3 regions of the Brassicibacter thermophilus genome follow, and region 2 is predicted to be linked to each of the others. Evidence: a T-box and tRNA genes for the amino acid it is inferred to sense, from the RefSeq annotation. Region 2 holds a T-box; the other regions hold tRNA genes.

What was found. A T-box is a leader RNA that pairs with one kind of tRNA and senses whether it is charged. The one in region 2 lies ahead of alaS (alanine--tRNA ligase), so its partner is inferred to be a tRNA-Ala.
Region 1: it encodes a tRNA-Ala, which carries the amino acid that the T-box ahead of alaS (alanine--tRNA ligase) is inferred to sense. The anticodon was not compared.
Region 3: it encodes a tRNA-Ala, which carries the amino acid that the T-box ahead of alaS (alanine--tRNA ligase) is inferred to sense. The anticodon was not compared.

The regions. Positions count from the first base shown of each region.
Region 1 is NZ_AP042446.1:2,128,408-2,138,315, reverse strand. It holds rRNA gene ACZ41D_RS10310 (16S ribosomal RNA) at 33-1,563, shown strand; tRNA gene ACZ41D_RS10305 (tRNA-Ala) at 1,655-1,730, shown strand; rRNA gene ACZ41D_RS10300 (23S ribosomal RNA) at 1,840-4,780, shown strand; rRNA gene rrf (5S ribosomal RNA) at 4,824-4,940, shown strand; tRNA gene ACZ41D_RS10290 (tRNA-Asn) at 4,946-5,020, shown strand; tRNA gene ACZ41D_RS10285 (tRNA-Leu) at 5,028-5,117, shown strand; tRNA gene ACZ41D_RS10280 (tRNA-Met) at 5,151-5,227, shown strand; tRNA gene ACZ41D_RS10275 (tRNA-Met) at 5,238-5,314, shown strand; tRNA gene ACZ41D_RS10270 (tRNA-Glu) at 5,324-5,398, shown strand; tRNA gene ACZ41D_RS10265 (tRNA-Val) at 5,402-5,477, shown strand; tRNA gene ACZ41D_RS10260 (tRNA-Asp) at 5,496-5,572, shown strand; tRNA gene ACZ41D_RS10255 (tRNA-Thr) at 5,574-5,649, shown strand; tRNA gene ACZ41D_RS10250 (tRNA-Tyr) at 5,658-5,743, shown strand; tRNA gene ACZ41D_RS10245 (tRNA-Gly) at 5,754-5,827, shown strand; tRNA gene ACZ41D_RS10240 (tRNA-Arg) at 5,855-5,931, shown strand; tRNA gene ACZ41D_RS10235 (tRNA-Gln) at 5,937-6,013, shown strand; tRNA gene ACZ41D_RS10230 (tRNA-Lys) at 6,018-6,093, shown strand; tRNA gene ACZ41D_RS10225 (tRNA-Ser) at 6,096-6,184, shown strand; tRNA gene ACZ41D_RS10220 (tRNA-Ser) at 6,190-6,280, shown strand; tRNA gene ACZ41D_RS10215 (tRNA-Ile) at 6,300-6,376, shown strand; tRNA gene ACZ41D_RS10210 (tRNA-Trp) at 6,387-6,462, shown strand; tRNA gene ACZ41D_RS10205 (tRNA-Val) at 6,497-6,572, shown strand; tRNA gene ACZ41D_RS10200 (tRNA-Pro) at 6,607-6,683, shown strand; tRNA gene ACZ41D_RS10195 (tRNA-Ile) at 6,695-6,771, shown strand; tRNA gene ACZ41D_RS10190 (tRNA-Ile) at 6,785-6,861, shown strand; tRNA gene ACZ41D_RS10185 (tRNA-Phe) at 6,867-6,942, shown strand; gene ACZ41D_RS10180 (ribonuclease H-like domain-containing protein) at 7,071-8,081, opposite strand; gene ACZ41D_RS10175 (hypothetical protein) at 8,390-8,941, shown strand; gene ACZ41D_RS10170 (S-layer homology domain-containing protein) at 9,001-9,908, shown strand, end outside.
Region 2 is NZ_AP042446.1:1,653,173-1,663,080, reverse strand. It holds gene ACZ41D_RS07830 (ribonuclease J) at 1-324, opposite strand, end outside; gene ACZ41D_RS07825 (Fur family transcriptional regulator) at 692-1,129, opposite strand; gene ACZ41D_RS07820 (DUF1292 domain-containing protein) at 1,200-1,448, opposite strand; gene ruvX (Holliday junction resolvase RuvX) at 1,450-1,875, opposite strand; gene ACZ41D_RS07810 (aldo/keto reductase) at 1,898-2,848, opposite strand; gene ACZ41D_RS07805 (hypothetical protein) at 2,865-4,883, opposite strand; gene ACZ41D_RS07800 (hypothetical protein) at 4,889-5,029, opposite strand; gene ACZ41D_RS07795 (IreB family regulatory phosphoprotein) at 5,044-5,301, opposite strand; gene alaS (alanine--tRNA ligase) at 5,389-8,031, opposite strand; T-box leader at 8,089-8,290, opposite strand; gene ACZ41D_RS07785 (AI-2E family transporter) at 8,423-9,613, opposite strand; gene ACZ41D_RS07780 (hypothetical protein) at 9,659-9,826, opposite strand; gene ACZ41D_RS07775 (PRC-barrel domain-containing protein) at 9,875-9,908, opposite strand, start outside.
Region 3 is NZ_AP042446.1:1,226,392-1,236,299, forward strand. It holds gene ACZ41D_RS05745 (ISLre2 family transposase) at 1-9, shown strand, start outside; gene ACZ41D_RS05750 (ISLre2 family transposase) at 492-1,973, shown strand; gene ACZ41D_RS05755 (IS30 family transposase) at 2,704-3,801, opposite strand; rRNA gene ACZ41D_RS05760 (16S ribosomal RNA) at 4,065-5,595, shown strand; tRNA gene ACZ41D_RS05765 (tRNA-Ala) at 5,688-5,763, shown strand; rRNA gene ACZ41D_RS05770 (23S ribosomal RNA) at 5,873-8,813, shown strand; rRNA gene rrf (5S ribosomal RNA) at 8,857-8,973, shown strand; tRNA gene ACZ41D_RS05780 (tRNA-Asn) at 8,979-9,053, shown strand; tRNA gene ACZ41D_RS05785 (tRNA-Leu) at 9,061-9,150, shown strand; tRNA gene ACZ41D_RS05790 (tRNA-Met) at 9,184-9,260, shown strand; tRNA gene ACZ41D_RS05795 (tRNA-Glu) at 9,271-9,345, shown strand; tRNA gene ACZ41D_RS05800 (tRNA-Val) at 9,349-9,424, shown strand; tRNA gene ACZ41D_RS05805 (tRNA-Asp) at 9,444-9,520, shown strand; tRNA gene ACZ41D_RS05810 (tRNA-Thr) at 9,522-9,597, shown strand; tRNA gene ACZ41D_RS05815 (tRNA-Tyr) at 9,608-9,693, shown strand; tRNA gene ACZ41D_RS05820 (tRNA-Gly) at 9,708-9,782, shown strand; tRNA gene ACZ41D_RS05825 (tRNA-Gly) at 9,788-9,861, shown strand.

The DNA.
Region 1 (9,908 bases), 480 kb from region 2:
AGTAAAAGCTTAGGCTATTAGATAAAATTTTTTAATGCGAGAGTTTGATCCTGGCTCAGGACAAACGCTGGCGGCGTGCCTAACACATGCAAGTCGAACGAAGCTTTAATTAGGAAGTCTTCGGATGGAATAGTTAAAGCTTAGTGGCGGACGGGTGAGTAACGCGTGGGAAACCTGCCCTATACTGGGGGATAGCCTCGGGAAACCGGGATTAATACCCCATGAAACTCTAATACCGCATGGTATGTGAGTCAAAGTGTTAGCGGTATAGGATGGTCCCGCGTCCCATTAGCTAGTTGGTGAGGTAACGGCTCACCAAGGCGACGATGGGTAGCCGGCCTGAGAGGGTGAACGGCCACACTGGAACTGAGACACGGTCCAGACTCCTACGGGAGGCAGCAGTGGGGAATATTGCACAATGGGGGAAACCCTGATGCAGCGACGCCGCGTGAGCGATGAAGGCCTTCGGGTCGTAAAGCTCTGTCCTAAGGGAAGATAATGACGGTACCTTAGGAGGAAGCCCCGGCTAACTACGTGCCAGCAGCCGCGGTAATACGTAGGGGGCGAGCGTTGTCCGGAATTACTGGGCGTAAAGGGTGCGTAGGCGGTCATGTAAGTCAGATGTGAAAGCCCTCGGCTTAACCGAGGTAAGCATTTGAAACTGCATAACTTGAGTGCAGGAGAGGAGAGTGGAATTCCTAGTGTAGCGGTGAAATGCGTAGATATTAGGAAGAATACCAGTGGCGAAGGCGACTCTCTGGACTGTAACTGACGCTGAGGCACGAAAGCGTGGGGAGCGAACAGGATTAGATACCCTGGTAGTCCACGCCGTAAACGATGAGTGCTAGGTGTTGGGGGAGACATCCTTCAGTGCCGCAGTTAACACAATAAGCACTCCGCCTGGGGAGTACGGTCGCAAGACTGAAACTCAAAGGAATTGACGGGGGCCCGCACAAGCAGCGGAGCATGTGGTTTAATTCGACGCAACGCGAAGAACCTTACCAGGGCTTGACATCCCTCGGACCGTCCTAGAGATAGGACTTTCCCTTCGGGGACTGAGGTGACAGGTGGTGCATGGTTGTCGTCAGCTCGTGTCGTGAGATGTTGGGTTAAGTCCCGCAACGAGCGCAACCCTTGTCTTTAGTTGCCATCAGGTAATGCTGGGCACTCTAGAGAGACTGCCGGTGACAAACCGGAGGAAGGTGGGGATGACGTCAAATCATCATGCCCTTTATGTCCTGGGCTACACACGTGCTACAATGGCCGGTACAACGGGCTGCGAGCTCGTAAGAGTGAGCGAATCCCAATAAGCCGGTCCCAGTTCGGATTGTGGGCTGCAACTCGCCCACATGAAGTCGGAGTTGCTAGTAATCGCGAATCAGCATGTCGCGGTGAATGCGTTCCCGGGCCTTGTACACACCGCCCGTCACACCATGGGAGTCGGTAATACCCGAAGCCAGTGAGCTAACCTTTTGGGGGCAGCTGTCGAAGGTAGGACCGATGACTGGGGTGAAGTCGTAACAAGGTAGCCGTATCGGAAGGTGCGGCTGGATCACCTCCTTTCTAAGGAGTAACACTTTAATTTAGACTATTTAGGGTTCTGTACTGTTTTGTTTTGAGTGTCCAATAAAATAGGATTGGGCAATCATTTCGTGGGGGTGTAGCTCAGTTGGGAGAGCACCTGCCTTGCAAGCAGGGGGTCAGGAGTTCGAATCTCCTCATCTCCACCATTGCACCTTGAAAATTGCACAGTGAATATAGTAAGTACTAGATACATGGATAGATACTAGCAATTTAATTGCTGGTAACTACTAAGAGTAACTAAGTACTACAATTTCTGGTCAAGTTATTAAGAGCATAGGGTGGATGCCTTGGCACCAGGAGCCGATGAAGGACGGGATAAGCACCGATATGCCTCGGGTAGCCGCAAGTAGGCTTTGATCCGGGGATTTCCGAATGGGGAAACCCACCTAGAGTAAACTCTAGGTATCAACTACTGAATACATAGGTAGTTGAGGGGACACCGGGGGAACTGAAACATCTAAGTACCCCGAGGAAGAGAAAGAAAAATCGATTCCCTAAGTAGCGGCGAGCGAACGGGGAAGAGCCCAAACCAGTAGAGGTTTCCTTTACTGGGGTTGTGGATGCAGCATAAAAGAAGGATTATCGTAGCTGAAGAGTTCTGGAAAGTACCACCATAGAAGGTGAAAGTCCTGTAAGTTAAACGATATGAATTCTAGCTGTATTCCAGAGTACCACGGGACACGTGAAACCCTGTGGGAAGCTGGGGGGACCACCCCCCAAGGCTAAATACTACCTGGTGACCGATAGCGAAGTAGTACCGTGAGGGAAAGGTGAAAAGAACCCCGGGAGGGGAGTGAAATAGAACCTGAAACCCTATGTTTACAAGCAGTGGAAGTACTTTTTATGTACGACCGCGTACTTTTTGTAGAACGGGCCAGCGAGTTACGATATGCAGCAAGGTTAAGTTGCTATGCAATGGAGCCGTAGGGAAACCGAGTCTTAATAGGGCGTTTTAGTTGCATGTCGTAGACCCGAAACCGGGTGACCTACCCATGGGCAGAGTGAAGCGGAAGTAAAATTTCGTGGAGGCTCGAACCGTTTAGCGTTTAAAAGCTATCGGATGACCTGTGGGTAGCGGTGAAATTCCAATCGAACCCGGATATAGCTGGTTCTCCTCGAAATAGCTTTAGGGCTAGCCTCAAGTAATAGTGACGTGGAGGTAGAGCACTGAATGGTCTAGGGGCGTTCATACGCTACCAAAACCTATCAAACTCCGAATGCCACAGTCATGTTTCTTGGGAGTCAGACTACGTGAGATAAGTTTCGTAGTCAAAAGGGAAACAGCCCAGATCACCAGCTAAGGTCCCTAAGTACAGGTTAAGTGGAAAAGGATGTAAGACTACACAGACAACCAGGATGTTGGCTTAGAAGCAGCCATTCATTTAAAGAGTGCGTAATAGCTCACTGGTCGAGTGGTCTTGCGCCGAAAATTTCCGGGGCTCAAACCTGTCACCGAAGCTGTGGGATACGTATGTATCGGTAGAGGAGCATTCTGTATGGACTGAAGCTATACCGTAAGGAATGGTGGACTATACAGAAGAGAGAATGCTGGCATGAGTAGCGAAAGGTAGGTGAGAATCCTACCCATCGAAAGCCTAAGGTTTCCTGAGGAAGGCTCGTCCTCTCAGGGTTAGTCGGGACCTAAGCCGAGGCCGAATGGCGTAGGCGATGGACAACAGGTTGAGATTCCTGTACTACCTGTAAGCGTTTGAGAAATGGGGTGACACAGGAGGATAGGTTATGCACACCGTTGGTTGAGTGTGTCTAAGCCAGTAGGGAGCTTCTATAGGCAAATCCGTAGAAGTAATCCTAAGAGGTGATGGGGAGCGAAAAATAAGTAGCGAACTAACTGATTCCACACTGTCGAGAAAAGCCTCTATCGAGCGAGCAGGTACCCGTACCGCAAACCGACACAGGTAGGCGAGGAGAGAATCCTAAGATGAGCGGAAGAACCCTTGTTAAGGAACTCGGCAAAATGACCCCGTAACTTCGGGATAAGGGGTGCTAAAAGAGGTTAATACACTAGCTGTATGAAGCCTTATTTAGCCGCAGTGAAGAGGCCCAAGCGACTGTTTACCAAAAACATAGGTCTCTGCTAAGTCGAAAGACGATGTATAGGGGCTGACACCTGCCCGGTGCTGGAAGGTTAAGGGGAACGCTTAGCGAAAGCGAAGGTGTGAACTTAAGCCCCAGTAAACGGCGGCCGTAACTATAACGGTCCTAAGGTAGCGAAATTCCTTGTCGGGTAAGTTCCGACCCGCACGAAAGGTGTAACGATTTGGGCACTGTCTCAACAAGGGATCCGGTGAAATTGTAGTACTCGTGAAGATGCGAGTTACCCGCGACAGGACGGAAAGACCCCGTGGAGCTTTACTGCAGGCTGACATTGGATTTTGGTATCGTATGTACAGGATAGGTGGGAGACTTAGAAGCCGGGGCGCCAGCTTCGGTGGAGTCGACCTTGGGATACCACTCTTATGATGCCGAAATTCTAACCAGAGACCGTGAAACCGGTCTTGGGACACTGTCAGTTGGGCAGTTTGACTGGGGCGGTCGCCTCCTAAAGAGTAACGGAGGCGCTCAAAGGTTCCCTCAGCACGGTCGGAAATCGTGCGTAGAGTGTAAAGGCAGAAGGGAGCTTGACTGCGAGAGATACATCTCGAGCAGGAACGAAAGTTGGACTTAGTGATCCGGTGGCACCGAGTGGAAGGGCCATCGCTCAACGGATAAAAGCTACCCCGGGGATAACAGGCTTATCTCCCCCAAGAGTCCACATCGACGGGGAGGTTTGGCACCTCGATGTCGGCTCGTCTCATCCTGGGGCTGGAGTAGGTCCCAAGGGTTGGGCTGTTCGCCCATTAAAGAGGCACGCGAGCTGGGTTCAGAACGTCGTGAGACAGTTCGGTCCCTATCCGTCGTGGGCGTAGGAAATTTGAGAGGAGCTGTCCCTAGTACGAGAGGACCGGGATGGACAGACCACTGGTGTATCAGTTGTTCCGCCAGGAGCATGGCTGAGTAGCTAAGTCTGGAAAGGATAAGCGCTGAAGGCATCTAAGCGCGAAGCCACCCTCAAGATAAGATTTCCCATCTTTTTAAAGAGTAAGACCCCAGGTAGACTACCTGGTTGATAGGTCACAGGTGTAAGGATAGTGATATCTTTAGCTTAGTGATACTAATAGGTCGAGGACTTGACCAGGAAAATTCACTGTGCAGTTTTGAAGGCGCAAGCCTTAAAAATATCCGGTGACGATAGCGAGAGGGTCACACCTGTTCCCATACCGAACACAGAAGTTAAGCCTCTCAGCGCTGATGGTACTTGGACGGAGACGTCCTGGGAGAGTAGGTCGTTGCCGGATGACATTCCTGGGTAGCTCAATGGTGGAGCAACCGGCTGTTAACCGGTAGGTTGTGGGTTCGAGTCCCACCCCAGGAGCCAATAAAGTGCCGGGGTGGCGGAACTGGCAGACGCACAGGACTTAAAATCCTGCGATCCCTAAAAGATCGTACCGGTTCGATTCCGGTCCCCGGCACCAATAAAATAAGTATTATATTAATTAAATGTACATCGCGGGGTGGAGCAGTCTGGTAGCTCGTCGGGCTCATAACCCGGAGGTCGCTGGTTCAAATCCAGTCCCCGCAACCATACGAAATATGGCGGCGTAGCTCAGTTGGCTAGAGCATGCGGTTCATACCCGCAGTGTCAGCGGTTCAAATCCGTTCGCCGCTACCAAAAAAACATGGCCCTATGGTCAAGCGGTTAAGACATCGCCCTTTCACGGCGGTAACCCGGGTTCGATTCCCGGTAGGGTCACCATATGGGCGCATAGCTCAGCTGGGAGAGCACCTGCCTTACAAGCAGGGGGTCATAGGTTCGAGCCCTGTTGCGCCCACCATAAAAAAGAATATGATGCGGCCTGGTAGTTCAGATGGTTAGAATGCCAGCCTGTCACGCTGGAGGTCGAGAGTTCGAGTCTCTTCCAGGTCGCCATGCTGGTGTAGCTCAATTGGTAGAGCAACTGACTTGTAATCAGTAGGTTGGGGGTTCAAGTCCTCTCACCAGCTCCATTATTTGAGGAGGGGTTCCCGAGTTGGCCAAAGGGGACGGACTGTAAATCCGTTGGCACAGCCTTCACTGGTTCGAATCCAGTCCCCTCCACCATTTAAAATATGCGGGTGTAGCTCAGTGGTAGAGCCCCAGCCTTCCAAGCTGGTTGCGAGGGTTCGATTCCCTTCACCCGCTCCAAAGTAAAAATTTAAACTAAAGTAATATGCACCTATAGCTCAGTTGGATAGAGCAACGGACTTCTAATCCGTGTGCCGGGGGTTCGAATCCTCCTAGGTGCGCCATATGTTGGGGTGTAGCCAAGTCGGTAAGGCACTAGACTTTGACTCTAGCATTTCGTAGGTTCGAGTCCTGCCACCCCAGCCAATTTGACCCATTAGCTCAGTAGGCAGAGCACCTGACTTTTAATCAGGGTGTCCGGCGTTCGAATCGCCGATGGGTCACCATTGGAGAGGTACCGAAGTGGTCATAACGGGGCGGTCTTGAAAACCGTTAGGGTGCAAGCCCACGTGGGTTCGAATCCCACCCTCTCCGCCAGATATGGAGAAGTACTCAAGTGGCTGAAGAGGCTCCCCTGCTAAGGGAGTAGGTCCTTCACGGGGCGCGAGGGTTCAAATCCCTCCTTCTCCGCCATTGGATGTTGATTATATAGGGGCCTTTAGCTCAGTTGGTTAGAGCGTCCGGCTCATAACCGGCAGGTCCGGGGTTCGAGTCCCTGAAGGCCCACCATTACACCATTAGGGGTGTAGTTCAGTTGGTAGAACGTCGGTCTCCAAAACCGAATGTCGTGGGTTCAAGTCCTGCCACCCCTGCCACTAAATGTTACTTTAATAATATGGGCAATAATATGGGCGCATAGCTCAGCTGGGAGAGCACCTGCCTTACAAGCAGGGGGTCATAGGTTCGAGCCCTGTTGCGCCCACCATAAAAAATTTAATAATTAACATTGCTTTATTTATCGGGGTGTAGCGCAGTTTGGTAGCGCACGTGGTTTGGGACCATGGGGCCGGGGGTTCGAGTCCCTCCACCCCGACCATATAAAGGAATGGGCTTGTAGCTCAGGTGGTTAGAGCGCACGCCTGATAAGCGTGAGGTCGGTGGTTCGAGTCCACCCAGGCCCACCACAAATTAAAATAAGGGCCTTTAGCTCAGTTGGTTAGAGCGTCCGGCTCATAACCGGCAGGTCCGGGGTTCGAGTCCCTGAAGGCCCACCATATATGCCCAGATAGCTCAGTCGGTAGAGCAGGGGACTGAAAATCCCCGTGTCGGTGGTTCGATTCCGCCTCTGGGCACCATTTAAAACCCTATGATTAATTTCATAGGGTTTTTTATTATGAATCAATTTTAATTGTAAATTATTTAAATATTTTCCTAATATTTAATTTTAAATAGTTTTAAATTAAATATTAAAATATAAAAAATTTCATATGTATTTCATAGATTGCTTAAGTATTGCTTTTATAATATTTTTTAAGTTTTCTGAAGCTATAATATCACCATATTGTATTAATAATATGCCTTTAGGCAGCTTATATTTTGTAGTATCAACTATATGTTTAGTGAATGGATAATCATATTGACTAATATAATAACATTCTTTTCCATCTGACAACTTACTTTTTCTTATTTCAAAATCAATAGTTAAATTACCATCTATAGGTAACCAAATAAAGGAATAATTTTCAGAAAAATAGATTTGTTTTTTTAAATTTAATTTATCAGTGTTGCATTTAACACTGAAATAATTTTGATTGTTTAATACATTTTGTATGTTTATGTTTAGCAATTGTGTTTGAGATTTAGTACTAATATTGACATTAAAGCTTATTTTATTTTCGATATAATCAAATATTTTTAATAAAAATTGAAGATTATAGACATCATCATAATTATGTTTTAATATTAGTTTTTTAAGATTATAATCATTATTTTTTTCATAATTTTTATATAGGGTTATAACATCCTTACCTGAAATTGTGTCAGTTCTATTGATTTTGAGAAACTTTTCAATTGTTTTTAATTTAAGGTTATCTACATTAAGAAATTGTTTGTAATTTTTTAGTATATTTAAAATATCAATGCTTTGTACCTTACTAATATTAAAATTTAAGCCAAATTTGCTGCATCTATCATTTATGAACGGAATATCAAAATTATTTCCATTATATGAAATAAAATAATCAATTTTATTTGCAACTTTTATGAAATTACGTAGGAGATCCAATTCTTCCTTTGAAGACTCTGCAAAAAATTGATTGATACAAATATTATCGTTATGTACAATTAATAAACCAATTAATATAATATTATTATACATATGGTTAAAACCAGTTGTTTCAATATCGATAAAGCAGAAGCTTTTATGGTTAAGTTTATCTACTAAATGTTGTGGTATATACACTTTTTCTTTTTGATTAAATTTAATTATTTCCATAAAAATACCTCCAGCAATATTAATATATCATATATTTTGATTATTAGGATACATTACTATAGACTATTTATTAGATTTTATATTTTATAATTATAAAGTTTTTTAAAACAAATTTCTAATTTGCTAGGTTGAATGAGAATATGTTAGAATTGAAGTATAAACCTGTTTGCCTATAACATAAATTAGAAATTGCGTTCATAATATAAATGTGAGATAAAATACTTTTTAATATTTTCACATTATTTATATGGTTGTTGAAGGCATGATATAATGAGTAGAAATGAATAAATTATACAGAGGGTGATATTATGAACGTAGTTGAATTGTTAGAATATAAGCTTACTTTAGCAGAAAAGATTTGTAATGATAAATTTCAAAATGATGTAATGCTTATATTTAATAATTTTAGTCAAAAATCTACAAAGTTAATAACTCAAATGATTATAAATGATATTAGAAAACATAGTTATATAGGAATTATACTTGATAGTAAATTACTTAGAACATACTGTACTATGTATCTCGGCTTAGCGTGGAGTATGTATAGGCAAGGGAAAAATATTCAAATAAAAAATAAATTAATAGATGAAGATAATATTAATGAAAAAAAACAAGAAAATAAAATAAAAAATTTTCTTGTTGAAAATAACTATTGTAGTGAATTAAAGGAAATTTCAATTAGATATTTTAATTTATATATTTCTAGACATTTAAAAGATATAATTAGTCGTATGGAAATTACTAATCATCCTAATGTAAATAGTGAAGAAGATCTAAAAAAAATAATGATCGATGATTTATATTATTTTGCTTATAGAACAGTAATAATTGGAATTTACGATGAGTATAATAAAAGTTAAAATTACTATAAATTATTTTGTTTATGTAATTAAAAAAATAAATATAAGGGGTATCAAATATGGAGAAAAAAAAATACATGATTTCTGTACTATTAGTTTTGATGTTATTAACTTTATCTAATTTTTCATTTGCAGGGACTTATTTTCTTGATGTATTTGGACATTGGGCTGAAGAAGACATTATGTGGGGAACAAATGAGGTTAAATTATTTAAAGGGTATGAAGATGGTACATTTAAACCTGATAATTATATAACAAGAAGTGAGTTTATATCAATTTTATACAGAACTGCTATTAAGAGTAATGTTATGGATAGTACATTGTCTGAGGAGTCAAAAATAAATGATGATTTTCAATTAGATACCTTAAGGACAAGTTCTTCAGATGGCTATGGAAAAATAGAAGAGGACATAAAAGAAGAAATTACAGAAAAAGTAACAGAAGCTAATACTGGTTTGTTATATCAAGATTTAGACATGAATTTTTGGGCATACAATGATATTTTAGCTATAAAAAATTATATTGATCGAAAGAATGAGCAAATAAATTTTGAAGATATTTTTCCTGGTAATAAATTTTATCCTAATAAATATATTACTAGAGAAGAAGCAGCTCTATTGACATATTTTTATACTACTCCACCAATTGTATGCAAAAATAAACAATTTAGTGACCTTGATAATGGATATAAATATTATGATATAATTAGAAATTTGGTAGATAATGGAATAATTACTGGATATGAGGATAATACTTTTAGGCCTGAAAAAAATATTACTAGAGGAGAATCAGCTACCATAATAAGGAGAATATATATGAATATGAAGTACTTCCGAGACGACTATCTTAACGATATATATTTAATTAGTAACGAATATATTGACAGTACTCCTTTATTTGGCGACTATGAAAATATAGAATTAACTAATGACGACTTTCTGTATAAAAAAGCAATTTCAAGTTTAGA
Region 2 (9,908 bases):
TTTAAGTTTATTTTCCACTAACCCTAATGTTAGTTTTGTACCATATATCGGTGCTGATATTTTTTTTAGTGCATAAGGTAATCCTCCTATATGGTCTTCATGTCCGTGAGTAAGAACTATTCCTCTAATTTTATCCCTATTTTTTATTAAGTAAGTTATGTCAGGTATAACAACATCTATACCTAACATCTCATCTTCAGGAAAACTAAGCCCGCAATCAATAACTATTAGATCATTTTCATATTCAATTACTGTTATATTTTTGCCAATTTCATTAAGTCCTCCTAAGGGAATTATCTTTAATTTTGATGTTTTTTTTGTCAATACACTTCACTCCTTTAATACAATTTTCAAGTTTCGATTTGTCACAAACCATTCACCAAAACATATAATTTTATATTTATTTCATATACCGTACATTACAGGTTTTTATTAATGAAATAATTCTAAAAATAAAAATAGTCATGGATTTAATGTATAATTTATATCATAATTATTCTCATTTTAAATTATTTGTTCAACAAATTTTATGTGAAAAATTTTCAGAATAAATATTTATTTAATTTTATGTTAAATTTTACATTGCAATAATCATGCAATTTCCTCACATATATATTGTGCTTTTTTTATAAAAATTATTTTACTAAAAAGTTTTATAAAGATTACAAAAAAATAAATCTCACAAGGAGATTTATTTTTGGCACTCACTACAATAGCCAAAAAATTTAACATTATGGTCTACAATTTTAAATTTACCTTCTTTCTCGATTTCTGTTTCAAGGTTTTCCAGTAAATCTAATTTGACCTCAATAACCTTGCCGCACTTCAAACATATAAGATGATGGTGATGATGATCTCCTGTATTAGAATTAAGTTCATATCGTGAACATCCATCATTAAAATTTAATTTACTTATTATATTTTGTTGCTCTAATAATTGAAGAGTTCTATAAACTGTTGCTAATCCTATTTCAGGATATTGTATTCTTACTATATCATAAACTTCTTCTGGACTTAAATGATTTCCTTGATTTTCTAGTATAACATTTAATATTGCTCTTCTCTGTGTAGTCAATTTATATCCTTTGCCTTTAAGAATCTGTTTTATATCATCCGCATTCAAACTCATTTATTCACCTGCTTTATTACTCTTTTAATATAGTCTATAATTATAAAACATAAAAGTCAACACTTTGTTACTAAAGAATTTCATCTACTATAGCTTCATAAGCTGCAACCACATTATCAAATTCATCTTGGTCTTCAATATTTATCAATATCATTTCGCCCTCTTCAGTATATACGATCTTTAAAATATATGCATCGTCTTCTTCGCCAACAGGAAATAAAACAGCGTATTCATCATCTTCAATTTTAAATGTTGCAGAAACCTCAAATTCTTGTTCTTTTCCTTCTTCATCCACTAACGAAATTATATTTTTATCCATACTACTCACCTCTATTCTTTGTTATTTCCATATATGTTTGTAAAATATATGTTGCAGCTATCATATCCACAAGTTTTTTTCTTTGCTTTCTCTTAACATCACCAGAAATTAAAGTTCTTTCAGCTGATACAGTTGTCAGTCTCTCATCTTGTAGTATAATTTCCATATCTAAACTTTGTTTTAATTGTTCAGCAAATTTTAAAACCTTTTCTCCTTGAGAACCAATAGTATTATTCATATTTTTAGGAAGCCCTATAATTATCTTTTCTACATCGTATTTCAAAACCAACTCTTTTATTTCATTTATATCAGATTCTATTCCTTTTCTTCGAATTGTAGTTAAACCTTGAGCTGTTAACATTAATAAGTCACTAATTGCAACTCCTATTGTTTTATCTCCCACATCTAATCCCATTAATCTCTTCATTATTACCTCCAAGATGTAAAAACTATATTACCTTTATACAAAATTCAGGACATTTTATCGCACAATAGCCACAAAATACACAATTTTCATAAACAGGTACCGCTTTATTGTCTACAATCTTAATCCCACTATGGGTACATGTTTTTACACAAGCTCCACAGCCTACACACCAATCAGATATATGCAATCTTCTTTTCTTATGCCCTATTCTGTTTTTAATCTCTTCAGGAATATATCCATATTCAATTATACTTACATTTCCATCAACCTCATCATAAGATTGCATTCCAACTGCTATTGAATGAATAGATTTGATATTTCTAACATAATTAAAAGAGTCTTCAGCATTTTTTATTAAATGTCCTCCTCCTAATGGCTTCATTGCATATATACCTTTTCCTTTTTCATAAGCTAAATTTACTGCATCAATCATTTCATCAATATTGCCATCTTGTATCCCTATCCCAATCTTGTTAACAATCGGATGAATAATTTCTATTTCATTATATTTCAATGCTCCTAAAACACCAGATATTCTATGAGTAGATATTCCAAAAGCTCTTATAATACCTTTCTCTTTAGCTTTAAGAAAATATTCTATTGCTTCATAATGCCCCCGTATAGTATGTTCACTTTCCTGTTCATGTAACATAAAAATATCAATATAATCTGTATTAATCTCTTTTAACGCTTTATTAAGACTTTTTTCCGCTGTTTTTTTTGAATATGAATAAGATTTGGTACTAATGACATACTTATCTCTCGGTATTTCATTTAACGCTTGTCTAATATATGCATAATTATTATATAATTCTGCAGTATCTAGAAAATTTATGCCTTTATCATAAGCATATTTTATTATTTTTGCTCCATCATTAATAGGTAATTTTGCTTGCAAAGGACTTATCGTCAAAGAACCAAAACAAAGTCTTGATACTTTAATACCAGTATTTCCTAAAAAATTATACTCCATACTTTCACTTCCTAAATCAATTAGATATAATATCTTCTATTGTAATATAAATTAATGAGGATACAGTATAAATATTAGCAATAGCAGCTAAAACCACTCCAGAATCATTTACTATAAATCCAATAGTACTAGCAAAAATTAAAGCTATAAATCCATAGAAACAATATTTTTGTTTTGAAAAATTACTAAAACTATATTGTATTTTTATAATTAGAAGATATAAAACTAGAATTGTAAAGTGCAAAGTTCGCCCCCATATTGAAATTCCTACCATCTTAATATTTAGGAGGATTTTTCTATTAATTATATCAAAAAAATATGAAATTCCTTTATCTTTAATATTTAAAATCATTTGTCCAAAATGAGAAGGGTTAGGATTAATATATGTATCAAAAAAAGCAATTATAATTATAAAAGTTAAAGAAAAACCTATAATAACAAGTAATTTTTTTAAATTAATTTTTATATCCAAAATCATTATTAATATGCATAATAAACCAGAACCGATAGAAATTGCTCCACCAAAATTAGCTCCATAATTTGGATGAATTGTTAATAAAAAAGCTAAAATAATAAAAAACATACCTATGTATTTCTTACCGAACTTATCAACAAAAACTCCAAAAAAAATCATTGAAGAAGCTAAAAACACACCTACTAGCTCATTACCTACACCAAAATATCTAGCTCCTATGGATGGGTCATATCCAATCACAGAAAATTTAACTAACCTACCTTCAATAATAATGTCTAATAAAATTATCAAATAGCTTATCGCAGAAATAACTAACAAACTATGCTTATCAAACAACCTACTAACAACAAGTGTCATAATAATTAGTATAAAAATAAATACAAAAACATAACAAAAGTCAGTATAAATGTTAAACATTGATATTATTAGTAAAGCAGGTGGAACACTCATGATGCTAATCAACAAAGTTTTTGCATTATATAAATATTTTTTTTTGATTTTATCATTAAAAAATATTAAAAACAGTGATAGAAAGATAAATATCAATGACATTAAGTTATATGTACTTAATATTGGATATCTAAGTCTTGATACCAAATTAGTTCTAATTCTTAAATTGTCTATAAAATCTATGTTATTTTCTTCATCGATAAAAACAACATTATGACCAATAAATCCCTCACTCGGTATATCTAGAAATCTAGCTACTGTTGGAGCAAAATCAATATTAGCAACTATTCCTTTTCTTCTAGTTGTTTGTGAAGTTAAGACTCCCTTACATATATTACCATCCCATATAATAAGTGGTGAAAGCTTTCCGTCATCAATTAAATTTTCTCCACTATTAGGACTTGTAATTATATATATTGCTTTATCCATGCTAGTTTTACTAATAAGATTTCCAATAAACTCATCAATATCCTTTAATATTTGCTTTCTATGTTGAAAAAACATAGACCTGCTTATACTATCTTTATATAAGTTTAATCTATACAAATCACCTAAATCAATTATTATAAGTGATACTTCCTTTCTTACTCTTTCTATTTCATTTATTAGCTTTTCATAATCTGTCTTATATCCAAAAGGATAATCATAATCATTAATCAATATATTGTCAATATTACCATAATCAATCAATCCATTTTTATCAGCAGCTAATAGGCAACTCTGCCTATTATTAGTATCAAGTGTATCAGAGTTGCCAAAAACAGCAGTTTTTAAATTATTATAGTGTAACACATCCCCTATTGTTCCTAAATGTTGTAATGCACTATTCTCTTTATTTATAATTTGAAATCTATTAGCTTCTAAATTCCCAATTTCATAACCTTCTGCTGTTAATCCTATCCTTCTTTCATATATTTTTCGTCTTTCAAAATTTAAATTAACAAAATCTAAAGATTTATTTGAAGTTCTTATAGTTCTAGAACCACTCATTGCCGCAAAACTATCGCTACCATAATATCCATTAAATCCTCTTGTATTCATAAGACCCAAAGAACCTTCTGATGCCACTTTCTTGATATAGTAAGTATTTTTTAAATCATTAAAAGTCAATTTATTTATAAAATAGTATATACCAATGGACTTTTTGCATTTTGAGTATCATATACACTATCACAAAAAGCATATTCAGATATATTTGAAACATTTATAATTATTAATAATATAAAAATACTTATCTTTTGTTTGCAATCTAACAATTACGACTCTCCTATTATTTATCCATCAAATAGCTCTTTAATAACTCCTCTAATAATTCATCTCTTTCTAATTTTCTAATTAATGTTCTAGCATTATTATAACTAGTAATATACGTAGGATCTCCAGATAGTATATATCCTATCATTTGATTTATAGGATTATAGCCCTTTTCTTCCAATGCCCTATATACTTGAAAGATTATTTCTCGTACTTCATTTATACTTTCTTTAGGTACAGTAAACTTCATAGTTTCATTTGCATTGTTATCCATATAAATACCCCCTTTATATATTTATATCATAATATTTAATAGTATATACAACATTATATATTTTTAAATAATAAATAAATTCAATATCTACTTTATCTGCTTCTTAATAATGTCAATTACACTCTCTAAAGCAACATCAATTTTATTTTTTTCTTTTCCACCAGCTTGAGCCATATCAGGACGTCCGCCTCCGCCTCCACCAGTTATTTTAGCAACCTCTCTAATAAGATTACCTGCGTGAATACCTCTTTTTACCAAATCTTTAGTTGCCATAGAGATAAATATAATCTTTCCTTCATTTACTGTACCTAATACAACAACAACTGATTTTAATTTATCTTTTAACGTATCCCCCATTTGTCTTAAACTATCTGCATCCATACCATCTATTCTCTTAACAATAACATTAATGTCATCTATTTTTATGATATCATTTAATACATCTTTCGTCTTTAATGAAGCAATCTCAGATTTTAATCTCTCAATTTCCCTATCTTTAATTTTATTATCTTCAGCTAATCCTCTAACTCTATTAACAATATCAACTTTACTACCTTTTGTAATATTAACAATGTCTTCTATTGTCTTTTCCATATTCTTAATATCTATATAAGCTCCCAATCCAGTAACGGCTTCTATTCTTCGAACTCCTGAAGCAATACCAGTTTCACTAATTATTTTAAATAAACCTATTTCACTTGAATTCTTTACATGAGTGCCCCCACATAGTTCCTTGCTATAATTACCTATATTGACTATTCTAACTCTATCTCCATACTTTTCATCAAATAATGCAGTTACATCACTATTTAATGCATCCTCTAATGTAGTTTCTACAACACTAACATCTAATCCTTCTAAAATTTTTAAATTTACTATCTTTTCTATTTCATTTAACTGTTCTTTATCTATACTCTCAAAATGCGTAAAATCAAATCTCAGTCTTTCATTAGTAACTAATGAACCTGCTTGATTTACATGTTCTCCCAATGTTTCCTTTAAAACTTTATGTAATAAATGTGTTGCAGTATGATTTCTAGCAGCGTCCATTCTTCTTTTTTTATCTACTATTCCTTCAACTGACATATCTACATTAAGTTGTCCTTTTTCTATTTCAACTAGATGAAAAATAATATTCCTTGGTCCTTTTTTAGTTTCTAAAACTCTAGCTAAACATCCCTCTCCTTTAATAATGCCTACATCACCAATTTGTCCTCCACCTTCAGGATAAAAAGTAGTTTTTTCAAGTATTACCATACCTTTGTCTTTTTCTTTTAAAACATTTACAGACTTATCATCTTTAACCAATGCCAATACCTTAGAATTAATACTTAACTTATTATAACCTTCAAATATGGAAAATATATTTTCTTTTAATTGTACGTTTTCATCTGTCTGCCATCCCAGATTATTTTCTTCTTCTCTAGCTTTTCTAGCACGATTTCTTTGTATTTCCATTTCTTTATTGAAACCTTCTTCATCAACTTTAATATTATGCTCAGAAAGTATTTCTTTAGTCAAATCTAGAGGAAATCCATAAGTATCATACAGTTTAAATGCAAATTCACCATTAAGAATATCTTTCCTCTGAGATTTAATAGTATTCACCATATCATTTAGTATACTCATTCCTTGTTCAACAGTTTCTTGAAACTTTCTTTCTTCAATTTCAATTATTTTCTTAATTTCTACTTTTTTTTCTTTCAGTCTAGGATATACATCACCCCATAAATCAACGACAGTAGATGAAAGCTGACCTAAAAAAATATCTTTAATTCCTAATAATTTTCCATGTCTTGATGCTCTTCTTATTAATCTTCTTAAAACATATCCTCTTCCTTCATTACTAGGTAATATTCCATCAGATACCATAAATGTCGCAGCTCTAATATGGTCAGTTATTACTCTTAACGAGATATCGCTTTTTTTATTATCACCATAATTTACTTTGCTAATTTTTTCAATTTCTTTAAGTATATTTCTAATTATATCAATTTCAAAAATATTATCCACATTTTGCATTATTGCAGTAATTCTTTCCAAACCCATTCCTGTATCTATATTAGGATTTGGCAGAGGTTTATAGTTACCTTCTTGATCTTTATCATATTGAGAAAATACTAGATTCCAAATTTCAACATACCTGTCGCAGTCACATCCAGGTTTACAATCAGGCTTTCCACAACCATATTTTTCCCCTCGATCTACATATATTTCTGAACAAGGACCACATGGACCTACTTCTAGCTCCCAAAAATTATCTTCTTTTCCTAATCTAATAATTCTATCACTATGAATTCCTATTTCTTTATTCCAAATATCAAAAGCCTCATCATCATCTTCATAAATAGAAACCCACAATTTTTCCTTTGGTATTTCCATCCTCTCTGTTATAAATTCCCAAGCCCACTTTATAGCTTCTCTTTTGAAATAATCTCCAAAAGAGAAATTTCCTAACATTTCAAAAAAAGTTGCGTGTCTAGCAGTTTGACCTACATTTTCTATGTCTCCAGTTCTTAAACATTTTTGGCACGTAGCCATTCTTCTTTTAGGAGGTTTTTGAACTCCGGTAAAATATGGTTTTAATGGAGCCATACCAGCATTAATTAGTAAAAGGCTCTTATCATTCTTTGGAGGAACAAGTGAAAAACTTGGAACTATAAGATGTTCTTTTTCCTTAAAAAAATTTAAGTATTCATTTCTTATTTCATGTAATTTCATATATTTCATAATATGCACCTCATTTCTTACATTTATCTTTATATATCAAAAAAACTCATCCCGAATCCTAGGGACGAGCTTACCCGCGGTACCACCCTACTTACTTAAAAGTCTCTTAAAAATATAACGGTTATTCCGAAAATCCCTACTATTATTTCAAGATTTCAACTTAAGGGCTGCTTCAATATATCTACCTAAATGTCTTCCAGCCATGGACATTCTCTCTTTAAGAATAAATATATCTACTCTTCCCCATCATAGTCGTTATGTATATTAAATTAATAAGTAAAATAATAACATAAAAAGTATTTGTTTGAAGCTATACTATATTTAAAAATTATATTTAAAAATAAAATTACTATACAATTGGATTATAATGAAAAAGCTTAAATTTGTCAACTTATCCATGTCTCATATTATCAGTAATTTTTTCAATTATAAAAGATACTATAACTTTCATTATAGCAGCAAATGGTACAGCTAAAAGCATTCCTAATATTCCAAAAAGACTTCCGCCTATTAATAATATAATTATAATTATAACTGGATGAATTCCAACACTTTCTCCTACTATTTTAGGAGACACTATATTACCTTCGATTTGCTGAATAATAGTAAATATTATAATAACCCATATAGCTTTACCTGGACTGTCAAGTAATGCAAATAGTATTGCTGGTATTATCCCTATTATAGGTCCAAAATATGGTATTATATCCCCTAAGCCTGCTATTAATCCAATTATTAATGCAAAATCTATCCTTAAAATCATAAGACTAATTGATGTTGCTACTCCAACGAATGTAGCAACTATAAGTTGTCCTCTTATAAATTTACCAAGTACAAAATCTATTTCTCTAGAAATCTTAATAACATCCCTTCTATATTCCTTAGGTATTGACAAGCATAACTTTTTACTAAAAAGTTCCTTATCTTTTAAAAAATAAAATGCTAAAATTGGAACTAAAACAAAAGTAACTATCTTAGAAAATCCACTAATTATTGAATTAGTAAATTGCTTTGTACTATTTACAATAACATTTTGTATTTTTAATAAGTTTTCTATAACAGCGTCTTTAATTCCTAATAATTCTATAGGCAAGTTATTTATATTTTTTGTATATTTTATATAATTTTCATTAAATATACTATAAATTTGGTTAATATAAGATGGTAATATTTGCATTAAGCTTTTAAATTCCTCTACAATTTTAGGAATTATAGATATGAATATAATTGATAATGTAAAAAAAATTGTTAAGTAAACAACTAATACTGCCCAAACTCTTTTAATACTTTTTTTTTCAACTATATTTACCAATGGATTTAGTAAATAAGCAAATATTATCGAAAACAAAAGAATAAAAAATACCCTTTTAACTATTAAATGATATTTAACAATAAATAAAATAATTATAAATATTATTAATACAATCCAAAAACGATACTTAACCTTCTTTTTTAATACAATCAGCTTATCTTTAGTAAAATTACTACCTACAATACCTATATAATAATATAAAATTATAAGCACAATTAATATTATGAAAAAAGTATTAATACTTGATAATATCAATAAAAATCTATCCATATAAAATCCCCTTATTATGTTTTAATAGGCAGCATATGCTGCCTATTAAAACATACTCATCCTATCCATCACACTGGACATAACTCTTTTACCTACTTTCATGACCTTTCTTCTTTGCCTACTACTCATTCTTGACATAGCATACATACCTGCACTAACACCTATTATACTACTAATCATCGTTGCTCCTAAAACTGAACGTTTCATCTTCATCTGTTTCCCTCCTCAATAACATGTTTTCACATTTAGTTTGCAGCTTTTTTACATTTGTAATTCTATCAGTTTTTTGTAATCA
Region 3 (9,908 bases), 430 kb from region 2:
AGTTTTTAATATCTAATATATTATATAACTTAAAAGAATAAGCTAACATACGATACCTATGCTCTAATATAAGCCTAAAAAAATACAACATAATAGAGCATTAATACTGATGAATAAATAGAATTAGACCTAAAAATAGGGCTCTCAGACTTATTGTTATTCTATAATCATAAGTCTAGTATTATAGAATAACAATTTTGAAATCATTGTAAAGTATATGTAAATTTATTTTTAAAATTGTAGAAAGTATAAATAGAATACTCTTGCCCTATCGGGCATAAAAACATAATTAAAACAGCAAAATTGGATGATTAAATTTAAAAATAATAATTTTGCCAACTTTTACTTGACAGTATCTCAATATATCTTAGAGTATAATTTTAGTAGGCAAAAACAACAAAAATGAAAAAGATGCCCGAAAGCACCTTTAACATATATGAATCATCCAATATAATAGTAATTAATAAGAAAACTATAAAAGGGATGATTACATGTATAATATAAGTTTAGATGAAAAAGAAATTAATTTCAAGAACTTAGAGAAAATTATATATAAGCTTGTATGCCGACAGGCATGTGAAATGCTCGTAGAGCTATTAGAAAAATTAGATAATAAATTAATGAAAGAAAGAGATAAAGAAGAATATAGAAATAAAGGATTAAAGAAAACTACCATAAAAACAATAATGGGCGAAATTGAATATAAACGTAGAATATATCAATATACTACACAAGAGGGTAAAAGAGGTTACAAATGCCTTTTAGATGAATACTTAAAAATGGAAACCATAGGACATATATCTACAAATCTAGTAGAAAAAATAGTAGATCTAGCAACAGATGAATCATATAGAAAAACAGCAAATAAAATAACAGAAATGACAAACCAAAGTATAAGTCATTCAGCAGCTTGGAACATAATACAAAACTTAGGAGAACAACTAAAACAAAAAGAAAAACACGAAATAAAATTAAACAACGAAGAAAAATTACAAGGCAAAAAAGAAACAAAAATATTGTTTGAAGAAATGGATGGAGTGTGGATAAATATCCAAGGTAAAGATAAAAAGACTAAGGGAAAAGAGAAAAAAGAACTAAAATTAGGAATTTTTTATGAAGGCTGGGAGAAGAAGCATGAGAAAAAAGATAGATATGTACTAAAGAACAAAAAAGCATATGCAAGCTTTGGAAGTAGTAAAGAATTTAGAAAACTAAGACAAGCCAAAATAGCGAAACAATATAATACTGACGAAATAGAAACAAAAATAGTAAATGGAGATGGAGCAAACTGGATAAAAGAAGTTATAAAAGAAGACAATTCACACTTTCAATTAGATCCATTTCATAGAAATCAAGCAGTACTTAAGAACATAGAAGATAAGAAAAAGGCAAAAGAAATAATAAAGAAACTAAGCAATGGTAACATAGAAGAAGGATTAGAAATGATAACAAAACTAATGATAGAAAACAATGATAATCAAAAGAAAATGAAGAAATTACAGGCACTATATAATTACCTAGTAAACAACAAAGAAGGGATAGTGCTCTACAAACTTCGCCCAGACATAAATATGCCGCAACCACCAGAAGGAATTAAATATAGAAATCTAGGAACAATGGAACATAGCATATGTGATATATTAGCACAAAGGATGAAAGGGAATAAAACAAGTTGGTCAATACAAGGAGCCAGTAACTTAGCCAAGATACTAGCAGAAAAAGCAAGCAAAGAATTAGCAACAACAATAAAATCACTACTGAACAAAGAAATAAAAGAAGAAAAGCTTGAAGAAATAATAGAAAAAGTAGGATTAACAGCAGCAGAAGTAAATAAAAAGCCAAAGAAAAGCAAGATATACAAACACAAAAGAGCAAGCATGCCATTTAGTCAATGTTCAGTAACTAACGGAAGAAAAGCCATAAAGGACATGTTAGGTTGCAAATGTGCAAGTCAAATGAACCTAAGTTTTTAATATCTAATATATTATATAACTTAAAAGAATAAGCTAACATACGATACCTATGCTCTAATATAAGCCTAAAAAAATACAACATAATAGAGCATTAATACTGATGAATAAATAGAATTAGACCTAAAAATAGGGCTCTCAGACTTATTGTTATTCTATAATCATAAGTCTAGTATTATAGAATAACAATTTTGAAATCATTGTAAAGTATATGTAAATTTATTTTTAAAATTGTAGAAAGTATAAATAGAATACTCTTGCCCTATCGGGCATAAAAACATAATTAAAACAGCAAAATTGGATGATTAAATTTAAAAATAATAATTTTGCCAACTTTTACTTGACAGTATCTTTATTGTAAAAATGTGTTGACAAAAGGATAAAAAACTGGTATAGTTTTAAGAGTCGGCACGATGAGTTCACAAGAAAAGATGAAAATAATTTTTAAATTGCAATATTAAATGCAACACTTTGTGAGAAGAAGTATGTTATAGATATCCAAACTCTTATAGTTTTATAATTTTAGGTCGATATTACTTTATTTTGTTGTCAAGGGAAGGGTGGAGATTTTCGAGCATATGCGAGAAAATACTACCCGACCTTGACAACGTATCGAAATGATATAATTGGCTTTAGGCCTTTTGGCATACTAGCCGAAAGGCCTTAACGATATAAGATCATTTACTAAGGCACTCCTGTCTTTTGTTTCTTAGCTACATTTATTTGCTAAATCTCAAACGATAGACGACAGCAAATGCTTGTCCTTGAATTCATTACTATTCTTACATAACCTCAATAGTTCTTCATAAAAACATTCTTTTGGCGTTTTATAATCCAATATCTTCCTCGGATATTCATTCATCCAGTCTTCGATACTCTGGATGAATGATAAAGGTATTCTTTTTATTGTTTTTCCTTTCGGAATAAAACGTCTGATTATACCATTTTGTCTCTCATTGCTTGCTCTTTCCCATGATGAATAGGGATGAGCAAAGTAGGCTTCACTTTTATACTTCTCTAAAATACTGGATAATTCACTAAATTCTGAGCCATTGTCAGCGGTTACACTACGAAATATCTTAGAGAATAAAGCACCATATCGGTTTTTAAGCTCTACAAATACGTTACGAACAGCTTGACTGTTCTTTAAATCTAGTAAAAATATCAATTCATATCTTGTTTTCCTCTCGGTTAATGTTAAAAGTACTGCGTCATTCGAACGTTTACCGACAACAGTATCGATTTCCCAGTGTCCAAACTCTTTACGAGTTTCTACTTCTTTTGGTCTTAAATCTATACTTTTGCCCATAATTCGTTTATGTTTTTTGGAGTTGTTTTTATTTTTAGGTTTTAATCTAGGTTTGAGTTGTAAATCAATATTGCGTACTTTAAGAAATCCTCTGTCTATGTAATTATATAGAGTTTTTGTGCAAACCATCGGTTTTTCCTTCCATTTAGGATCTCTTTTGCAATACCCTACGATGCTATCTGGAGACCACTTCTTTTCTGCTAACATCTTTTTTTCAGCAAACTCAATAAATTCCTTGGCATGTGAAAGCTTGCATTTAGCACCACAGTTTTTACGGCGTTTTTCATATACTGCCTGGCCTGCTTCAGGAAAATAGGCTTCATAAGTCGATAAATCGTACTTAAGTTGAGTTACAGTCCCTCTTTTTATTTCTCTACTAATGGTGCTAGCATTACGACCAAGTTGTCTTGCAATATATCGAAGGCTCTTTCCTTCCGCTAAAAGAGCTGCAATTTTTCCTCTCTCATATACATTTAGGTGTTTAAAAGAGCGTCTTTTCGTGGTACAATTAGATTGAACCATAGTGAGACCTCCCTATATTTTTTTTAGTTTGGATAACTATATCATACAGGATTTCTCACTATGGTTCTATATTTTTTACCTGTTGCATTTAATTTTACAATGAACCGATGAAAATAATTTAAAGAAAAAGATAAAAAGTGCTTGACAAGAAAAAGAAAGTATGGTATATTAAAAAAGTCGCTAAAATTGAACATTGAAAACTAAACAGTACAGAACCTGTTAATTCTGAAGAGTAAAAGCTTAGGCTTTTAGATAAAATTTTTTAATGCGAGAGTTTGATCCTGGCTCAGGACAAACGCTGGCGGCGTGCCTAACACATGCAAGTCGAACGAAGCTTTAATTAGGAAGTCTTCGGATGGAATAGTTAAAGCTTAGTGGCGGACGGGTGAGTAACGCGTGGGAAACCTGCCCTATACTGGGGGATAGCCTCGGGAAACCGGGATTAATACCCCATGAAACTCTAATACCGCATGGTATGTGAGTCAAAGTGTTAGCGGTATAGGATGGTCCCGCGTCCCATTAGCTAGTTGGTGAGGTAACGGCTCACCAAGGCGACGATGGGTAGCCGGCCTGAGAGGGTGAACGGCCACACTGGAACTGAGACACGGTCCAGACTCCTACGGGAGGCAGCAGTGGGGAATATTGCACAATGGGGGAAACCCTGATGCAGCGACGCCGCGTGAGCGATGAAGGCCTTCGGGTCGTAAAGCTCTGTCCTAAGGGAAGATAATGACGGTACCTTAGGAGGAAGCCCCGGCTAACTACGTGCCAGCAGCCGCGGTAATACGTAGGGGGCGAGCGTTGTCCGGAATTACTGGGCGTAAAGGGTGCGTAGGCGGTCATGTAAGTCAGATGTGAAAGCCCTCGGCTTAACCGAGGTAAGCATTTGAAACTGCATAACTTGAGTGCAGGAGAGGAGAGTGGAATTCCTAGTGTAGCGGTGAAATGCGTAGATATTAGGAAGAATACCAGTGGCGAAGGCGACTCTCTGGACTGTAACTGACGCTGAGGCACGAAAGCGTGGGGAGCGAACAGGATTAGATACCCTGGTAGTCCACGCCGTAAACGATGAGTGCTAGGTGTTGGGGGAGACATCCTTCAGTGCCGCAGTTAACACAATAAGCACTCCGCCTGGGGAGTACGGTCGCAAGACTGAAACTCAAAGGAATTGACGGGGGCCCGCACAAGCAGCGGAGCATGTGGTTTAATTCGACGCAACGCGAAGAACCTTACCAGGGCTTGACATCCCTCGGACCGTCCTAGAGATAGGACTTTCCCTTCGGGGACTGAGGTGACAGGTGGTGCATGGTTGTCGTCAGCTCGTGTCGTGAGATGTTGGGTTAAGTCCCGCAACGAGCGCAACCCTTGTCTTTAGTTGCCATCAGGTAATGCTGGGCACTCTAGAGAGACTGCCGGTGACAAACCGGAGGAAGGTGGGGATGACGTCAAATCATCATGCCCTTTATGTCCTGGGCTACACACGTGCTACAATGGCCGGTACAACGGGCTGCGAGCTCGTAAGAGTGAGCGAATCCCAATAAGCCGGTCCCAGTTCGGATTGTGGGCTGCAACTCGCCCACATGAAGTCGGAGTTGCTAGTAATCGCGAATCAGCATGTCGCGGTGAATGCGTTCCCGGGCCTTGTACACACCGCCCGTCACACCATGGGAGTTGGTAATACCCGAAGCCAGTGAGCTAACCTTTTGGGGGCAGCTGTCGAAGGTAGGACCGATGACTGGGGTGAAGTCGTAACAAGGTAGCCGTATCGGAAGGTGCGGCTGGATCACCTCCTTTCTAAGGAGTAACACTTTAATTTAGACTATTTTAGGGTTCTGTACTGTTTTGTTTTGAGTGTCCAATAAAATAGGATTGGGCAATCATTTCGTGGGGGTGTAGCTCAGTTGGGAGAGCACCTGCCTTGCAAGCAGGGGGTCAGGAGTTCGAATCTCCTCATCTCCACCATTGCACCTTGAAAATTGCACAGTGAATATAGTAAGTACTAGATACATGGATAGATACTAGCAATTTAATTGCTGGTAACTACTAAGAGTAACTAAGTACTACAATTTCTGGTCAAGTTATTAAGAGCATAGGGTGGATGCCTTGGCACCAGGAGCCGATGAAGGACGGGATAAGCACCGATATGCCTCGGGTAGCCGCAAGTAGGCTTTGATCCGGGGATTTCCGAATGGGGAAACCCACCTAGAGCAAACTCTAGGTATCAACTACTGAATACATAGGTAGTTGAGGGGACACCGGGGGAACTGAAACATCTAAGTACCCCGAGGAAGAGAAAGAAAAATCGATTCCCTAAGTAGCGGCGAGCGAACGGGGAAGAGCCCAAACCAGTAGAGGTTTCCTTTACTGGGGTTGTGGATGCAGCATAAAAGAAGGATTATCGTAGCTGAAGAGTTCTGGAAAGTACCACCATAGAAGGTGAAAGTCCTGTAAGTTAAACGATATGATTTCTAGCTGTATTCCAGAGTACCACGGGACACGTGAAACCCTGTGGGAAGCTGGGGGGACCACCCCCCAAGGCTAAATACTACCTGGTGACCGATAGCGAAGTAGTACCGTGAGGGAAAGGTGAAAAGAACCCCGGGAGGGGAGTGAAATAGAACCTGAAACCCTATGTTTACAAGCAGTGGAAGTACTTTTTACGTACGACCGCGTACTTTTTGTAGAACGGGCCAGCGAGTTACGATATGCAGCAAGGTTAAGTTGCTATGCAATGGAGCCGTAGGGAAACCGAGTCTTAATAGGGCGTTTTAGTTGCATGTCGTAGACCCGAAACCGGGTGACCTACCCATGGGCAGAGTGAAGCGGAAGTAAAATTTCGTGGAGGCTCGAACCGTTTAGCGTTTAAAAGCTATCGGATGACCTGTGGGTAGCGGTGAAATTCCAATCGAACCCGGATATAGCTGGTTCTCCTCGAAATAGCTTTAGGGCTAGCCTCAAGTAATAGTGACGTGGAGGTAGAGCACTGAATGGTCTAGGGGCGTTCATACGCTACCAAAACCTATCAAACTCCGAATGCCACAGTCATGTTTCTTGGGAGTCAGACTACGTGAGATAAGTTTCGTAGTCAAAAGGGAAACAGCCCAGATCACCAGCTAAGGTCCCTAAGTACAGGTTAAGTGGAAAAGGATGTAAGACTACACAGACAACCAGGATGTTGGCTTAGAAGCAGCCATTCATTTAAAGAGTGCGTAATAGCTCACTGGTCGAGTGGTCTTGCGCCGAAAATTTCCGGGGCTCAAACCTGTCACCGAAGCTGTGGGATACGTATGTATCGGTAGAGGAGCATTCTGTATGGACTGAAGCTATACCGTAAGGAATGGTGGACTATACAGAAGAGAGAATGCTGGCATGAGTAGCGAAAGGTAGGTGAGAATCCTACCCATCGAAAGCCTAAGGTTTCCTGAGGAAGGCTCGTCCTCTCAGGGTTAGTCGGGACCTAAGCCGAGGCCGAATGGCGTAGGCGATGGACAACAGGTTGAGATTCCTGTACTACCTGTAAGCGTTTGAGAAATGGGGTGACACAGGAGGATAGGTTATGCACACCGTTGGTTGAGTGTGTCTAAGCCAGTAGGGAGCTTCTATAGGCAAATCCGTAGAAGTAATCCTAAGAGGTGATGGGGAGCGAAAAATAAGTAGCGAACTAACTGATTCCACACTGTCGAGAAAAGCCTCTATCGAGCGAGCAGGTACCCGTACCGCAAACCGACACAGGTAGGCGAGGAGAGAATCCTAAGATGAGCGGAAGAACCCTTGTTAAGGAACTCGGCAAAATGACCCCGTAACTTCGGGATAAGGGGTGCTAAAAGAGGTTAATACACTAGCTGTATGAAGCCTTATTTAGCCGCAGTGAAGAGGCCCAAGCGACTGTTTACCAAAAACATAGGTCTCTGCTAAGTCGAAAGACGATGTATAGGGGCTGACACCTGCCCGGTGCTGGAAGGTTAAGGGGAACGCTTAGCGAAAGCGAAGGTGTGAACTTAAGCCCCAGTAAACGGCGGCCGTAACTATAACGGTCCTAAGGTAGCGAAATTCCTTGTCGGGTAAGTTCCGACCCGCACGAAAGGTGTAACGATTTGGGCACTGTCTCAACAAGGGATCCGGTGAAATTGTAGTACTCGTGAAGATGCGAGTTACCCGCGACAGGACGGAAAGACCCCGTGGAGCTTTACTGCAGGCTGACATTGGATTTTGGTATCGTATGTACAGGATAGGTGGGAGACTTAGAAGCCGGGGCGCCAGCTTCGGTGGAGTCGACCTTGGGATACCACTCTTATGATGCCGAAATTCTAACCAGAGGCCGTGAAACCGGTCTTGGGACACTGTCAGTTGGGCAGTTTGACTGGGGCGGTCGCCTCCTAAAGAGTAACGGAGGCGCTCAAAGGTTCCCTCAGCACGGTCGGAAATCGTGCGTAGAGTGTAAAGGCAGAAGGGAGCTTGACTGCGAGAGATACATCTCGAGCAGGAACGAAAGTTGGACTTAGTGATCCGGTGGCACCGAGTGGAAGGGCCATCGCTCAACGGATAAAAGCTACCCCGGGGATAACAGGCTTATCTCCCCCAAGAGTCCACATCGACGGGGAGGTTTGGCACCTCGATGTCGGCTCGTCTCATCCTGGGGCTGGAGTAGGTCCCAAGGGTTGGGCTGTTCGCCCATTAAAGAGGCACGCGAGCTGGGTTCAGAACGTCGTGAGACAGTTCGGTCCCTATCCGTCGTGGGCGTAGGAAATTTGAGAGGAGCTGTCCCTAGTACGAGAGGACCGGGATGGACAGACCACTGGTGTATCAGTTGTTCCGCCAGGAGCATGGCTGAGTAGCTAAGTCTGGAAAGGATAAGCGCTGAAGGCATCTAAGCGCGAAGCCACCCTCAAGATAAGATTTCCCATCTTTTTAAAGAGTAAGACCCCAGGTAGACTACCTGGTTGATAGGTCACAGGTGTAAGGATAGTGATATCTTTAGCTTAGTGATACTAATAGGTCGAGGACTTGACCAGGAAAATTCACTGTGCAGTTTTGAAGGCGCAAGCCTTAAAAATATCCGGTGACGATAGCGAGAGGGTCACACCTGTTCCCATACCGAACACAGAAGTTAAGCCTCTCAGCGCTGATGGTACTTGGACGGAGACGTCCTGGGAGAGTAGGTCGTTGCCGGATGACATTCCTGGGTAGCTCAATGGTGGAGCAACCGGCTGTTAACCGGTAGGTTGTGGGTTCGAGTCCCACCCCAGGAGCCAATAAAGTGCCGGGGTGGCGGAACTGGCAGACGCACAGGACTTAAAATCCTGCGATCCCTAAAAGATCGTACCGGTTCGATTCCGGTCCCCGGCACCAATAAAATAAGTATTATATTAATTAAATGTACATCGCGGGGTGGAGCAGTCTGGTAGCTCGTCGGGCTCATAACCCGGAGGTCGCTGGTTCAAATCCAGTCCCCGCAACCATATAAAACATGGCCCTATGGTCAAGCGGTTAAGACATCGCCCTTTCACGGCGGTAACCCGGGTTCGATTCCCGGTAGGGTCACCATATGGGCGCATAGCTCAGCTGGGAGAGCACCTGCCTTACAAGCAGGGGGTCATAGGTTCGAGCCCTGTTGCGCCCACCATAAAAAAAGAATATGATGCGGCCTGGTAGTTCAGATGGTTAGAATGCCAGCCTGTCACGCTGGAGGTCGAGAGTTCGAGTCTCTTCCAGGTCGCCATGCTGGTGTAGCTCAATTGGTAGAGCAACTGACTTGTAATCAGTAGGTTGGGGGTTCAAGTCCTCTCACCAGCTCCATTTTATTTAAGGAGGGGTTCCCGAGTTGGCCAAAGGGGACGGACTGTAAATCCGTTGGCACAGCCTTCACTGGTTCGAATCCAGTCCCCTCCACCATTTGTATATAACATGCGGAAGTGGCTCAGTGGTAGAGCATCGCCTTGCCAAGGCGAGGGTCGCGAGTTCGAATCTCGTCTTCCGCTCCATATTTGCGGGTGTAGCTCAGTGGTAGAGCCCCAGCCTTCCAAGCTGGTTGCGAGGGTTCGATTCCCTTCACCCGCTCCATTATAGTTTTGATAGTCTATAGATTTTTGTCTATAGATTTTATTTAA